Regions from separate parts of the Aeribacillus sp. FSL K6-8394 genome, predicted to be linked through region 2. Evidence: predicted binding sites of a transcription regulator. Region 2 holds the regulator's gene; the other holds the start of a gene.
What was found. Region 2 encodes LexA, which represses DNA repair genes until DNA is damaged. Its sites were predicted from a motif close to CGAACATATGTTCG; they were not measured.
Positions count from the first base shown of each region.

Region 1: a site for LexA is predicted at 4,887-4,900, ahead of recA (recombinase RecA). Genes of this name have one in related genera too.

Region 1 is NZ_JBBPAA010000001.1:1,110,977-1,118,568, forward strand. It holds gene NSR00_RS05070 (2-oxoacid:acceptor oxidoreductase subunit alpha) at 1-278, opposite strand, end outside; gene spoVS (stage V sporulation protein SpoVS) at 648-908, opposite strand; gene NSR00_RS05080 (TIGR00282 family metallophosphoesterase) at 1,087-1,881, opposite strand; gene rny (ribonuclease Y) at 1,964-3,523, opposite strand; gene recA (recombinase RecA) at 3,771-4,811, opposite strand; gene NSR00_RS05095 (competence/damage-inducible protein A) at 4,948-6,207, opposite strand; gene pgsA (CDP-diacylglycerol--glycerol-3-phosphate 3-phosphatidyltransferase) at 6,226-6,804, opposite strand; gene NSR00_RS05105 (helix-turn-helix domain-containing protein) at 6,859-7,592, opposite strand, start outside.
Region 2 is NZ_JBBPAA010000001.1:960,736-968,327, reverse strand. It holds gene gdhA (NADP-specific glutamate dehydrogenase) at 1-843, opposite strand, end outside; gene lexA (transcriptional repressor LexA) at 1,173-1,796, opposite strand; gene yneA (cell division suppressor protein YneA) at 1,956-2,270, shown strand; gene NSR00_RS04455 (YneB family resolvase-like protein) at 2,289-2,939, shown strand; gene NSR00_RS04450 (DUF896 domain-containing protein) at 3,015-3,245, shown strand; gene tkt (transketolase) at 3,318-5,327, shown strand; gene sirA (sporulation inhibitor of replication protein SirA) at 5,441-5,872, shown strand; gene NSR00_RS04435 (YneF family protein) at 5,959-6,177, shown strand; gene NSR00_RS04430 (cytochrome c biogenesis CcdA family protein) at 6,497-7,207, shown strand; gene NSR00_RS04425 (response regulator) at 7,335-7,592, shown strand, end outside.

The sequences.
Region 1 (7,592 bases), 150 kb from region 2:
AGAATAACTCCGCCGTCCCGCAATTCGTGAAAATTAAAATCGATCGTTTCTTGGTCAAAAGCAACAAGAATATCTAAATCATCGCTTATCGTTCGAACTTTCTTCGTGCTGACACGAATTTTATTGTTTGTATGTCCCCCTTTAATTCGTGAAGAAAAGTGGCGGTATCCATATAGGTAATAACCAAGCCGGTTGAGCGTAATTGCAAAGACTTCTCCTGTACTTTCGATTCCTTCTCCTTGCTGCCCACCGACTTTCCATGAGAGTTGGTTTACCATTTCTATGTTACACTCCTTTGGATCTAAAATATCTTTATCATTTCCGGTATTTTAGAGGCCCACTGCCCTGCCGAAAAGTCTATGATGATGAATTATGCTATTTTTAGCCATAATAACCTTGTTCTGGCAGCAAAACCACCATACCTTAAAATTTTTGGGATAATCCTAAACGATTTCAATTTTATCCCTAAATAATCAAAATTACAAGTTTAAATGCTTGTAATGACAAAAAATTTTAAATATTCACCATTCTCTACTTCTGTATAATGAAATTATAATAAAACCGATAAATATTATCAACATTTTAAGCAAAAAACAGTCTGCAACCGAAAAGGAGTGCAGACTGTTTAGCTAATTTATTTAAACATGTTATCTCGGCTCAACAATCAATTTAATGGCTGTTCGTTCTTCACCGTCTATTTGAATATCTGTAAATGCCGGAATACAAATTAAGTCAACACCGCTCGGAGCTACAAAACCTCTTGCTATCGCTACCGCTTTTACAGCTTGATTCAATGCTCCAGCTCCAATCGCTTGAATTTCGGCGGCTCCACGCTCCCTCAGCACCCCTGCTAGCGCTCCGGCGACAGAATTCGGATTAGATTTTGCTGAAACTTTTAATATTTCCATTTCCTAGTTCCCCCTTCATTTTTTACAATGGTTCGTGAAAATTTATTGGAACAAATGCTGTTAGATGCATTGTTCAAAAGACCCATCACCTCTTGAACAATTGGTTCCATCCCATAGTTACTATATTCCCTAAAGTTTGGCAGTATTCCTGCTTATTTTTAATTTTTTTTTATTTAATTTATTCAAAATAAACGTGATCATCATTGATTAATATTCGTTTGATCGATTTCGCTTTGCCGGTTCCTTCCTCAATTTCCACTAATACGGCATTTAATTGTCCTCTGCCTTCATTGATTTCAAACCGAACAGGGAGATTCGTTAAAAATTTTTTTAATACTGCTTCCCTGTCAACTCCTAAAATACCGTCATATGGTCCTGTCATCCCGACATCGGTAATAAATGCCGTTCCTTTATCTAAAATTCTTTCATCGGCAGTTTGAACGTGTGTATGAGTGCCAACCACTGCGGAAACTTTCCCATCCAAATACCAGCCCATCGCTTGTTTTTCGCTCGTTGCTTCCGCATGAAAATCAACAAAAATATATGGAGTTCTTTTCTTCGCTTCTTGAATCAATTCATCCGCTTTCCGAAAAGGGCAATCGATTGCCGGCAAAAATGTTCTTCCCTGGAGGTTTATGACTGCAAGCTCTTTTCCATCCGCTTCCACGTACACGATTCCTTTTCCTGGTGTTCCTTCAGGAAAGTTAGCCGGTCGAACCAACGCTTTTGCTTCATCGATAAATTCAAAAATTTCTTTTTTATCCCAAGTATGGTTGCCCATTGTCACTGCCTGAACTCCCAATGAAAGAAGCTTCTGGTAAATTTTCATAGTTATTCCTTTGCCATGTGCAGAATTTTCACCATTGACAATTGTTACTTCAGGATTATATTTTTTCTTCAGCTTCGGCAAATATTGTTCAACCATTTCTCTCCCTTTTGCTCCTACCACATCGCCCACAAATAAAACTTTCATGATGAATTCCTTTCTAAATGTTTATTATATAGTTTTGCATAAATTGAAAAAAAAATAAAGCGGCACATTTTCATGTACCACTTTATTTGGCATATTCAACCGCACGAGTTTCCCTAATGACGGTCACTTTAATATGTCCAGGGTAGTCAAGCTCTTCTTCGATCCGCTTGCGAATATCTCTTGCTAATCGATGAGCTTCTAAATCATCTATTGCATCCGGTTTTACCATGATGCGAACTTCGCGGCCTGCTTGAATGGCGTACGATTTTTCCACACCTTCAAACGACTCGGAAATTTCCTCCAATTTTTCAAGCCTGCGAATATAATTTTCAAGCGTTTCACTGCGGGCACCCGGCCGTGCTGCCGATAAAGCATCAGCCGCTGCAACTAAAACCGCAATTACCGATGTCGGTTCTTCATCCCCATGATGGGAAGCAATGCTGTTGATGACAACCGGGTGTTCTTTATACTTCGTTGCCAGCTCCACGCCGATTTCAACATGGCTTCCTTCTACTTCGTGGTCAATGGCTTTTCCGATGTCGTGCAGAAGCCCTGCACGTCTTGCAAGGATTTGATCCTCACCTAATTCGGCAGCCATCAATCCGGTTAAAAAGGCAACCTCTATTGAATGCTTCAGCACGTTCTGGCCATAGCTCGTTCGAAATTTCAATCTGCCTAAAATTTTGATCAAATCCGGATGAAGACCGTGAACGCCAACTTCAAATGTCGTTTGTTCTCCGATTTCCCTAATATGCTCGTCCACTTCACGCCGCGATTTTTCCACCATTTCTTCAATTCGCGCTGGATGAATGCGCCCGTCTTGAACAAGCTTGTCAAGCGCAATTCTTGCTGTTTCACGGCGAATCGGATCAAATCCTGATAAAATAACCGCTTCCGGTGTATCGTCGATGATGAGGTCGATCCCTGTCAACGTTTCTAGAGTGCGGATATTTCTTCCTTCTCTGCCGATAATTCTCCCTTTCATTTCGTCATTTGGCAAATTCACAACAGAAACGGTCGTTTCAGCCACATGATCTGCTGCACAACGCTGTATAGCAAGGGAAAGAATTGCCTTTGCTTTTTTGTCTGCTTCTTCTTTCGCCTTTGTTTCTGCTTCTTTCACCATTACAGCAATATCATGAGAAAGTTCCTTTTCCACTCGTTCAAGGATGATTTGTTTCGCCTCTTCACGAGATAAACCCGAAATGCGTTCAAGCTCTATTTGTCCTTCTTGCACCATCTTTTCCACTTTGCTTTCCATCTCTTCAATATGCTGTTGTCTTTCATTTAGAGAATCTTCTTTTTTATCTAGCATCGCCTCACGCTTATCTAATGATTCATCTTTTCGATCGAGATTCTCCTCTTTTTGCATTAAACGGTTTTCTTGTTTTTGAAGTTCATTTCTTCTTTCGCGAATTTCTTTTTCTACTTCCAAACGAAGCTTATGAATTTCATCCTTTGCTTCCAGAAGCGCTTCTTTTTTCGTTGCTTCAGCTTCACGCTTAGCATCTTCAAGAATTTGTTCCGCGGCGTTTTTTGCACCCGCTATTTTCGCTTCAGCAATGGATTTTCGAACAAAATAACCAACAACTGCACCGACGATTAGGCCAAGCAAAATGGAGATGATTTCAATGAGTTCCATTCTTTCACCTCCTCTTGCTATGAACTTGTCACAAAGAAAGTGTCGGCATTACACATTTACTCTCCCGATAACATTTTCCAAAAAAATATGTTAAATATATTGCAAAAATGAAAAAATATACATATCCATTTTAAATGTGGGAATAACCCTTGTCAAGTTTTCATCTTGTCGAACAAAGGATGGGGCTTTTTTGATCAAAAAAATAAGACCGGCTACTTCGCCAGCCTTACGCTAAGATGTGCGTACATTATTCATCCAAAAGCTCGAACGTTTCCTGCCCCTCTTGCACAGGTTCATTCGTTTCAAGGCCATATGCCTTGCGAATTTCTTGCTGAATGGCATCGCGAATATCCGGATTTTCGCGCAAAAATTGCTTTGCATTTTCTCTTCCCTGTCCTAAACGCTCCTCTTGGTAAGAATACCACGAACCGCTTTTTTGTATAATATCCAATTCCGTTCCCAGGTCGATGATTTCTCCTTCTTTTGAAATCCCTTCCCCGTACATGATATCAACTTCTGCCGTTCTAAAAGGAGGCGCTACTTTGTTCTTGACAACTTTAATTTTCGTTTTGTTTCCTACCATATCATTTCCTTGTTTCAGTTGTTCAGCTCTGCGCACTTCAAGGCGGACAGATGAGTAAAATTTCAGCGCGCGTCCCCCTGGAGTTGTCTCGGGATTTCCGAACATGACGCCCACTTTTTCCCTTATTTGATTAATAAAAATCGCAATGGTTTTCGACTTGCTGATGGCTCCTGAAAGCTTCCGAAGCGCTTGCGACATAAGACGCGCCTGCAATCCGACATGCGCATCGCCCATTTCGCCTTCAATTTCCGCTTTTGGAACGAGTGCTGCGACCGAGTCAATGACAATGATGTCGACTGCACCGCTGCGAACGAGAGCTTCTGCAATCTCAAGAGCCTGCTCGCCGGTATCGGGCTGCGACAAAAGCAGTTCATCAATATTAACACCTAAATTTTGCGCATAAACAGGGTCGAGCGCATGTTCCGCATCGATGAACGCTGCTTGCCCGCCTAGAGCTTGAACTTCAGCAATGGCATGAAGGGCCACTGTCGTTTTACCGGAGCTTTCCGGTCCATATATTTCAATAATCCGACCTCGAGGATATCCGCCGACGCCAAGAGCTGCATCCAATGCCAGCGATCCGCTTGGAACTGTTGAAACTTTTCGCTCAGCTTGTTCTCCAAGCTTCATTATCGAACCTTTTCCGAATTGTTTTTCAATCTGTTTTAACGCCATTTCCAAGGCAGCTTGACGATCATGATTCAATACAATTTCCTCCTTAAAAAATTGATAGCTTCAAACTAAATATACCGTGTTTTTTCCTGTTTGCCAAGAAAAAAGGGAACATTTATTCGTTTTTTAATTTTCATTATATAAAAATTAAAAAACCGGATGAAGACGCTCATAACCGGTTTTCCATTTCCTTTATTACATTCATTACATAGTAGCAGCCATAATTTGCCGTTCTGTGCCTGATCCCTTCCCGAGTACCGGAAAGATGAAGCTCAAAAACTGCTGTCGGCCGATCGTCGAATTGAATGCCGATATAGACAGTTCCAACTTCTTTTCCTTCAGAAGGATCAGGTCCTGCCACTCCCGTAAAGCTGATGCCGATATTGCTGCCGGTCAATTTTTTTATATTTTCCGCCATTTCTTTCGCACATTCAGAGCTAACGGCTCCTTTTGTTTTCAACGTTTCTTCCGACACGCCAAGAACATGCTGCTTCACTTCGTTTGTATAGCAGACAATTCCTCCAAGCACAATATTCGAAGCGCCCGGAAAATGGGTCAGCTGTTCGGAAAAAAGACCGCCCGTCAAACTTTCTGCAGCCGAAATAGTATATTGCTTTTCTTTTAAAAGCTTCATAAGCTGCTCTTGGATCGAAGTTTCACCGTGTCCATAAAAATATCGGCCGACACGGCTTAAAATCTTTTTTTCTGTTTCGTCAATCAGCTTCAGCGCAGTCGACTCATCTTCATGTTTTGCTGTCAGGCGCAATGTTACTTCGCCGTCTTTTGCTAGCGGCGCGATGGTCGGATTTGTTTGCTGATCAATCAGATCCTCTATATCTGTTTCAAGCTGAGATTCGCCGATGCCAAAGAAACGAAGCACACGCGAGATGATTTTTTCTTTTAACCCGTAATGATATTGCAAAAACGGCACACCGTAGTTGATAAACATCGGCTTCATTTCTTTCGGAACACCCGGCATGAGCAAATATATAATTCCGTTCGCCTCTAACGCCATTCCTGGCGCCATTCCGTAATGATTTGGTAAAACAGTAGAACCTTCCAAAACTAATGCTTGTTTCCGATTGTTTTCCGACATTGTCCGTTTCGTCCGTTTAAAAAAATCCTCAATGTTTTTCATCGCCGCCTCGTCGATCACGAGGCGTTTATTCAAAATACGTGCAATCGTTTCTTTCGTCAAATCATCTTTTGTCGGGCCGAGCCCGCCGGTAAAAATGATGCAATTCGACCGTTTTTTTGCCGTTTCGATCGTATGCTTGAGCCTCTCAGCATTGTCTCCAACGACCGTATGATAAAAAACATTAACACCTATTTCAGCAAGCTTTTTTGATATAAATTGGGCGTTTGTGTTGGCGATCTGTCCAAGCAACAGTTCTGAACCGACAGCAATAATTTCAGCATTTACATTCATACATTTTCCTCCACATGGTTATTTCGAATTGACAAACGCGTGTTTATTTTTCATGAAATAGTCCCATCCAGATAAAATGGTAAAAAAGAGCGCAACCCACAAAGCAATGTCTGCAAATGGAAACGAAATCCATTCAAAAGGTATATTATGTAAAAGCAAAGCGGAAATAGCCACAATCTGCGTCCATGTTTTTATTTTGCCGAGCATATTAGCTGCTACGACTTCTCCTTCCCCAGCCAGAACTAAACGCAATCCGGTTACGGCAAATTCACGGCTGATGATCAGAATGACAATCCAAGACGGAGCAGCACCTATTTCCACCAATATGATGAGAGCAGAAGAAACGAGCAATTTATCGGCAAGAGGATCTAAAAACTTTCCTAAATTTGTCACAAGTCCAAGCTTGCGTGCATAATATCCATCAATCCAATCGGTCGTCGAAGCTAAAATAAAAATGAGGGCACCAACGACATGATTGACAGGAATAACTACTTCACCGACCGACCAATTTCCCCAGTTAAAATCGCCAAGCATCACAATCATAAATATTGGAATTAGCATAATTCTTGATACAGTGATTCGATTAGGCAAATTCATTTTGTACCTCCACTAGCATAAAGTAAGAAAGAATAAGCCATCTCGTACGATGACTTATTCATCCTTGTTATTTAAAATGATAATATCCTGCCGAACCATTTTATTCGGGTCCGTTTCATAAGAAACGGCTTCTCCATTCACTTGAATGGTCGTAAATCGAGCATCGCCTATAACGATTTTTGCTTCTTCTTCCGCTGTTACATCAACCGTTTTCTGCTCATTTTGTCGCATCATTCCTGCAAAAAACGATTTTCCTTTTCCGTTCTTCACTTCTATCCACGAATTCCCATTGGTTGAAATATCGATCACCAATTTGTCCGCATTGGACAATTCATATACGGTTTCTTTCCCTCTTACTTCTTTTACCGTCAATGTTGGCTTCGTTTCATTTTCGGCGTTCTCTTCTTTTTTCTCCTCTTGTTCTGTTTCTTCAACCGAACGGTCTTTTTCATCGACAATATTATTTTGCTCTTTTTTCTCAGGCTCCACGCCAGAGGTTTCTATTTTGACGGATTTTGTATCGTCCTCCGTCTGAACGCCTTCATCTGTGCTTCCACGCTGGGAAAGCACCCAAACGATAATCGCCACCAAAATAATAACAGCGATGACGGCAAGCTTCGGTAACAGCTCTAAAAATTTGGAAGCCGGCTTTGGAAGCTCTTTATGCGTTTGAACGCGGGACAATTTCTCAGGTATCTCATCATATGTACTTGGTATTTCATTTTTATACTGTTCAAATAAAACATCCGGATCAAGGTCAACCGCTTCCGCGTATTGTTTAATAAACG
Region 2 (7,592 bases):
AAAAATGTAGCCATCAGAGTCGCTGCATGCGACAACTTTTGCACCTAATTGTGTTGCTTTTTCAATCGCATATATGGCAACGTTCCCAGAACCAGAGACAACAACTGTGCTTCCTTTGAAGCTTAATCCATGGTCTTTAAGCATTTCTTCAACAAAATAAACAGTTCCATACCCTGTAGCTTCGGTTCTCGCTAGGCTTCCGCCGTAACCAATGCCTTTTCCGGTTAACACACCAGCTTCAAATCCGCCGCGTATTCTTTTATATTGGCCAAACAAGTATCCGATCTCTCTTGCGCCAACTCCAATATCACCGGCAGGAACGTCAATATCTGGTCCAATATGTTTGTAAAGCTCTGTCATAAAGCTTTGTGTAAATCTCATAATTTCCCCATCTGATTTACCTTTCGGATCAAAATCAGATCCGCCTTTTCCTCCGCCGATCGGCTGCCCAGTCAATGAATTTTTGAAGATTTGTTCAAATCCTAAAAATTTAATAATGCTGGCGTTGACGGTCGGGTGAAAGCGCAAGCCTCCTTTATATGGCCCAATTGCACTATTATATTGCACTCTAAATCCGCGGTTTACACGCACTTTTCCTTCGTCATCCACCCATGGAACGCGAAAAATGATCAATCTTTCCGGCTCAACAATTCTTTCAAGTATTCCGTGCTTTATATATGTAGGATGTTGAGCAAATACAGGCACAAGCGAGTCAAATATTTCTTTTACAGCTTGAAGAAACTCAGGCTCATTCGGATTTTTTTCTTGCACGGATTGAAATACTTCATTGACATATTGCTTTGCATTTTCCAATTCACTTTGTTTCATAAGTAATTGATTCATAGCACCTCTCCTATACCTAAAATTTAAGCAGTTAGAAGAATTCAAACAATTCAGTAAATCATCCCGGCACTGGCTAAGGAAGCGAAATCTACAATAAAAAATTCTACAACAAAATAAATCAAAAAACAATGACTGTTGAGAATTGTTGCATAATAGCTTTGCATGCAGGCGCGGAGAAGGCGCCTGAAATTTGTTTCATTGAATCTAGCTTGTCTGCATACATATTGATTAGAAAACATTTTTAAAAATTTAACATCGCTAAGAGAGGGAATTTTGAAAATTTTATAAAAAGAAAAAGGATGCCTCACCTGTTTTGAGACATCGAATATTCAGTGTATGGAACGGTATAGCCCGATCACTTTTCCGAGTATTGTCACATTTTTTAAAATAATCGGTTCCATTGTTGGGTTTTCCGGCTGAAGCCGTATAAAGTCTTTTTCTTTGAAAAACCTTTTTACGGTCGCTTCATTGTCGTCTGTGAGCGCGACAACGATGTCGCCGTTATTGGCTGTTTGCTGCTGTCTGACAATAACTAAATCTCCGTCCAGAATGCCTGCTTCGATCATGCTTTCTCCGACTACTTCAAGCATGAAAAGTTGATCATCACCTGATGCAATATGATTCGGAAGCGGAAAATATTCTTCGATGTTTTCAACGGCAGTGATCGGAATACCAGCCGTCACTTTTCCTATGACCGGCACGTTGATCACATTGTTTGTTAGAAGGTGGCTGCCATCATCGTCCAAAATTTCAATGGCTCTCGGCTTTGTGGGGTCTCTTCTAATCAGTCCTTTGCTCTCAAGCTTTGCTAAATGCCCGTGAACAGTTGAACTGGAGGCAAGACCGACCGCTTCGCCGATTTCTCTTACAGAGGGAGGGTATCCTTTCTTTTTTACTTCCTCCTTAATGAAGTTCAAAATATCTTGTTGTCTCTTAGATAATTTTGTTGACATGTCAAGCACCTCAGTCATATCAATTTGTGTCGATTATAGCATGATTTTTCCAAAAAAGCAAACGTAAGTTCGAATATTTGCTTGACAGAAACATGTGTTCCCTTTTATACTTAAAAACAAAAAACCGAACAAATATTCTGTTTCAGGGGGCGGTTCTATATGGATAAATTATCATGGTCTTACATCGTTTCTTTTTTCCTTGTCATCATGGCGGCAGTTTTGGCGATTTCGTATACTGGAGAAAGGGAAGAGCTCGATCATTATTTGGAGGTTCAAGTGAAGGAAGGGGACAGTTTGTGGAAAATCGCTGATGAATATAAAGAATATGACAATATGTCTCATTCAGAGTTTGTTAAATGGGTTCAGGAGCGAAACAATCTCCAAAGCCTTGTTGTAAAACCGGGGGAAACAATCGTCATTCCGATTGAAAAAAATAAATACTACAATGCTGAATATTTGGCAAACAAAGAATAACCGCAAGGAGCATTTAACATGAGAGCAGTCGTTTATGCAAGAGTCAGCACTGAAAAAGATGAGCAGGAAACATCTTTGAAAAGACAGAAGGACGAGCTGTTAAAGCTCGCAGCTGAAAACGGTATGGAAGTTGTTGAAGTGATAGAAGAAAAAGCGAGCGGGTATGATGTTGATCGTGAAGGGGTTTTTCAACTGCTGGAATTGATTGAGGAGAAAGATATTGAAGCGGTATTAATACAGGATGAAACAAGAATTGGCAGAGGGAATGCCAAAATCGCCATTGTCCATTCCATTTTGAAACAAGGTGTGAAAATTTTCACCGCTGCCCATCGCGGGGAGATGGAACTGTCTGAATCAGACACGATGGTGCTTGAAATCATAGGAATTGTCGAAGAATATCAACGAAAAATTCATAATTTGAAAATAAAGCGGGGAATGTTGAGAGCTATACAAAATGGGTACAGGCCTGAAAAAAATTTAAAGAATAGAAATTCTTCCTATAAAAGAGAGCGAAAAGAAGTTCCGATCGAGGAGATTGACCGATTGCGGAAAAACGGCCTGACATTTTCAGAAATAGCGGCAACGTTAAGAGGATTCGGCTATGACGTTTCAAAAGCTACTGTCCATCGCAGATATCAACAATTTTTGTCAGAAAAAGGAGAATCATAGCAATAATTGTTGTCATTAGTGGTTGCATTTAGTATGATAAAAGAGCGCGGCAAAAATATACAAGGGGTTCAGCTTATGATTTCAAAAGAAAAACTTAACCGTATTAATGAACTATCTAAAAAGTCTAAGTCAGAAGGACTGACGCAAGAGGAAAAGCTTGAGCAGCAGCAATTAAGGCAGGAATATTTAGAGGCGTTTCGTCGGGATTTTCAAAACACCTTAAAAAATGTTACAGTGATTGATCCGAAAGGTAATGATGTTACACCGGAAAAATTGAAAAAATTAAAAAATAAAAGGCTGCATTAATGGATGGGGTGTTGCCTTATTACAACAATAAAGATAAGATTATAAACTGAAAATACAGATGAGAGGATGATAATGGTGACTCATTCCATTCAAGATTTATCCATCATGACGATTCGAACATTATCCATTGACGCGATTGAAAAGGCGAATTCCGGACATCCTGGAATGCCAATGGGCGCCGCACCAATGGCTTATGCGCTGTGGACGAAATTTATGAACATTAACCCTGAAAACCCTAATTGGTTTAATCGAGATCGCTTTGTTTTATCTGCCGGACATGGGTCGATGCTGCTTTACAGCTTGCTTCATTTATCGGGTTATGATCTTTCCATGGATGATATTAAGTCGTTTCGTCAATGGGGAAGCAAAACACCTGGACATCCTGAATACGGACATACACCTGGCGTTGACGCAACAACTGGACCATTAGGCCAAGGAATAGCAATGGCCGTTGGAATGGCGATGGCAGAACGTCATTTAGCAGCTACATACAATAAAGAAGGATACAATATTGTTGATCATTACACATACGTCATATGCGGTGACGGTGACTTAATGGAAGGGATTTCCTCTGAAGCAGCTTCCTTAGCTGGTCACTTGAAGCTTGGACGATTAATTGTTCTTTATGATTCGAATGATATTTCCCTAGATGGGGATTTAAATAAATCATTCTCAGAAAATGTAGAAGAGCGCTTTAAATCTATGGGCTGGCAAGTGCTGCGCGTTGAGGACGGCAACAACATTGAAGAGATTTCGAAAGCCGTTGAAGAAGCCAAATTGGATGAACAACGACCGACATTAATTGAAGTAAAAACAACAATCGGATATGGTTCGCCGAATAAAGCAGGCACTTCTTCCGTTCATGGTTCGCCGTTAGGTCCAGAAGAGACAAAATTGACAAAAGAAGCCTATGCATGGACATTTGAAGAAGATTTCTATGTTCCAGCAGAAGTTTATGAGCATTTTGAGAAAAATGTAAAAGAACGTGGAAAGCAGAAAGAAATTGAATGGAATAATTTGTTTGAAAAGTATGAGAAAGAATATCCTGAACTTGCAAAAGAGTTAAAGGCAGCAATCAATGGTGAATTGCCAGAAAATTGGGATCAATCTTTACCTTTTTATGAAGAAGGAAAAAGCGTTGCAACCCGTTCTTCTTCTGGAGAAGTATTAAATGCAATAGCTGAAAAAGTTCCTTATTTCTTTGGGGGATCTGCAGACTTAGCTGGATCAAACAAAACGACAATAAAAGGTTCAGGAGACTTTTCTGCGGAAGATTACAGCGGACGAAACATTTGGTTTGGTGTCAGAGAGTTTGCCATGGGAGCAGCATTGAACGGTATGGCTCTGCATGGAGGTTTACGTGTTTTTGGCGGAACGTTCTTTGTTTTCTCTGACTATTTGCGGCCAGCGATTCGTTTAGCAGCATTAATGAATCTCCCTGTAACTTACGTGTTCACTCATGACAGCATAGCGGTTGGAGAAGACGGACCAACACATGAGCCGATTGAACAATTAGCTTCTTTGAGAGCAATGCCGAATCTTTCTGTCATTCGTCCAGCTGATGGAAATGAAACAAGAGCTGCGTGGAAGGCTGCGCTGGAATCTAAATCAACACCGACTGCATTAGTATTAACGCGCCAAAATTTAGAAACTATTAAAGGTACGAAAGAAAATGCTGAAGAAGGTGTTGCAAAAGGCGCTTATGTCATTTCACCGGCGAAATCGGATCAACCGGATGCTCTTCTACTTGCATCAGGTTCAGAAGTAGCATTAGCTATTAAAGCTCAACAAATTCTTGCATCCGATGGAATTGATGTGCAAGTCGTCAGCATGCCGTCATGGGACCGTTTTGAAAAGCAATCAAAAGATTATAAAGAATCAGTTCTTCCTAGCAGCGTAACGAAGCGTCTTGCGATCGAAATGGCATCTTCGCTTGGCTGGGAGCGCTATGTCGGATCTGAAGGTGAAATCTTAGCTATCGACAAGTTTGGAGCATCTGCACCTGGGGAAAAAATTATAAGCGAGTACGGTTTTACTGTTGAAAATGTTGTCGAAAAAGTAAAAGAATTAGTTCGGAAATAATCGCCAAAATTAGTGCCTCTATCCGCCACCATAAGACAAACCTTTTACATTCCTTGCTTTATAATAGCAAAAAAGGAATGTAACAATGAGGTGAGCGCATGAGGCACTTTTATTTGTATTTGATAAAAAAGGAATTTGCTGAGCATTTTTATCATAGGGAATCGAAAATTTTTCAGTTATATCAAGAATTTTTTTGGACAAGGAAAACGCATCCTATTTTTGAACAATTGGAAAGGCAAGTCAATTATATTTCAAGAGCCATTCCCATTTCAGAAATAGATTTGCTGCTTCAGTCATTCTTGTCTCACCGAAACCATTATCAAAAGGTATCATCGATTCATGCCATCCAAATGGAAAATCAAAAAGGACAAGCTACTATGGTTTTAAAGGAACGGTATATTGAAATGATTTGTACCGGCAGCTTTGACGGTGAGTTATTGTTTTTTGATATATTGGGAAAATTTGATCCTTATTTTTTTGCCATGGATTTTACAAATGAACGATACGGGTGGCTGAGTCCGATTAAAGAAAGAAAATTTGTCTAAAGTTGCGGAAATTTGCTAATGAAATATTGTATAATGTCATATGGTTTAGTACACTGTATGATAGACAACATGAAGGAGGAAATAAGATGGAACTTTGGCTGGCGATATTAATCGCTGTTCTGGCATTACTTGCCGGCGTAGCGCTAGGCTTTTTTATCGCTCGAAAGTATATGATGAATTATTTGAAGAAAAATCCACCTATTAACGAACAAATGTTGAAAATGATGATGATGCAAATGGGAATGAAACCGTCCCAGAAGAAAATCAATCAAATGATGAAAGCGATGCAAAATCAATTAAAATAATTTCGTTTCAGGCATTATTGAATGATTTTTCATTAAATTAGTTCATGATGACCAATCATATTTTTTGACATCATGTAATTTTTATCTATACTATTTAATATATGCGTTGTTTTATACGGAATTGTGAAGTAAGAATTAGTCTTTCCTTTCTCAAGGTAAGATTAATTCTTTTTTCGTTATAAGAAGTTGTAAGAATGTGGTATTCATGGCAGGAAGGTTCATTGTAATAATGTGCGGAAAATGTCAAACGTTCTTTTAAACATTTATTCAATGATCTGTTAGAATGGATGGAGGTAAATCTTTTGGAAGGAGCAGCAAAATGTCGGAAATTAATGTGTTTTTAGCATTTGGAGCAGGTTTTTTATCGTTTATTTCTCCGTGCAGCTTGCCTTTATATCCTGCTTTTTTATCGTATATAACTGGGGTATCGGTTAATGAGTTGAAAACTGAAAACGCTATGCTGCAAAAAAGAAGCTTATTACATACTTTCTTTTTTTTAGTTGGTTTTTCTGCCATTTTTATCGCAATGGGATTCGGCACATCCTTGATTGGAAACTTTTTCTTGAACTATCAAGATCTGATAAGACAAATAGGAGCGATCCTCATTATCTTTTTTGGACTTGTTATTCTCGGTGTTTTTCAACCTGATGTTTTAATGAAGGAAAGAAGGATTGAATTCAAAAATCGTCCAGCCGGATTTCTTGGATCTGTTCTGATTGGTATGGCGTTTGCAGCTGGATGGACTCCATGTACGGGCCCAATTCTTATGGTAGTAATCGGTTTAGCGGCAACCAATCCTAGTTCTGGAGTTCTGTATATGACAGCATATGTGCTAGGCTTTGCAGTACCGTTCTTTATTTTATCATTCTTCATCGGGCGGATGAATTGGATCAAAAAACATAATGTGAAAATCATGAAAATTGGAGGCATATTCATGATTTTCATGGGAATTCTGCTGTTTTTTGATTGGATGACTAAAATTATTAATTGGATGAACAAAATTCTTATATTTTTACCAACCGGGTTTTAATTTTTAGTCATTTAAGAGAAAAACGAGATTTTTGACAATATTTTAAACCTCTCGGTACTTTTTTGTGACAGAAAGTAGTATAATATCAAAGGATTTAGTTTGCGAGGATAATTGAGGTGGAATTAATTTGAAAGCATTGATCGTTGACGATGCGAAATTTTTAAGGGAGACATTAAAGGACATTTTGAAAAAGCATAGTATTGAGGTTGTTGCAGAAGGGGAAAACGGCATCGAAGCGGTACAATTATACAAACAATTACAACCAGATGTATTAATCACAGATATCACAATGCCGAAAATGAACGGCATTGAGGCTATTACAAAAATTAAACAGGAATTTCCGGATGCGAAAATCATTATATGTTCGGCAATGGGACAGCAAAAA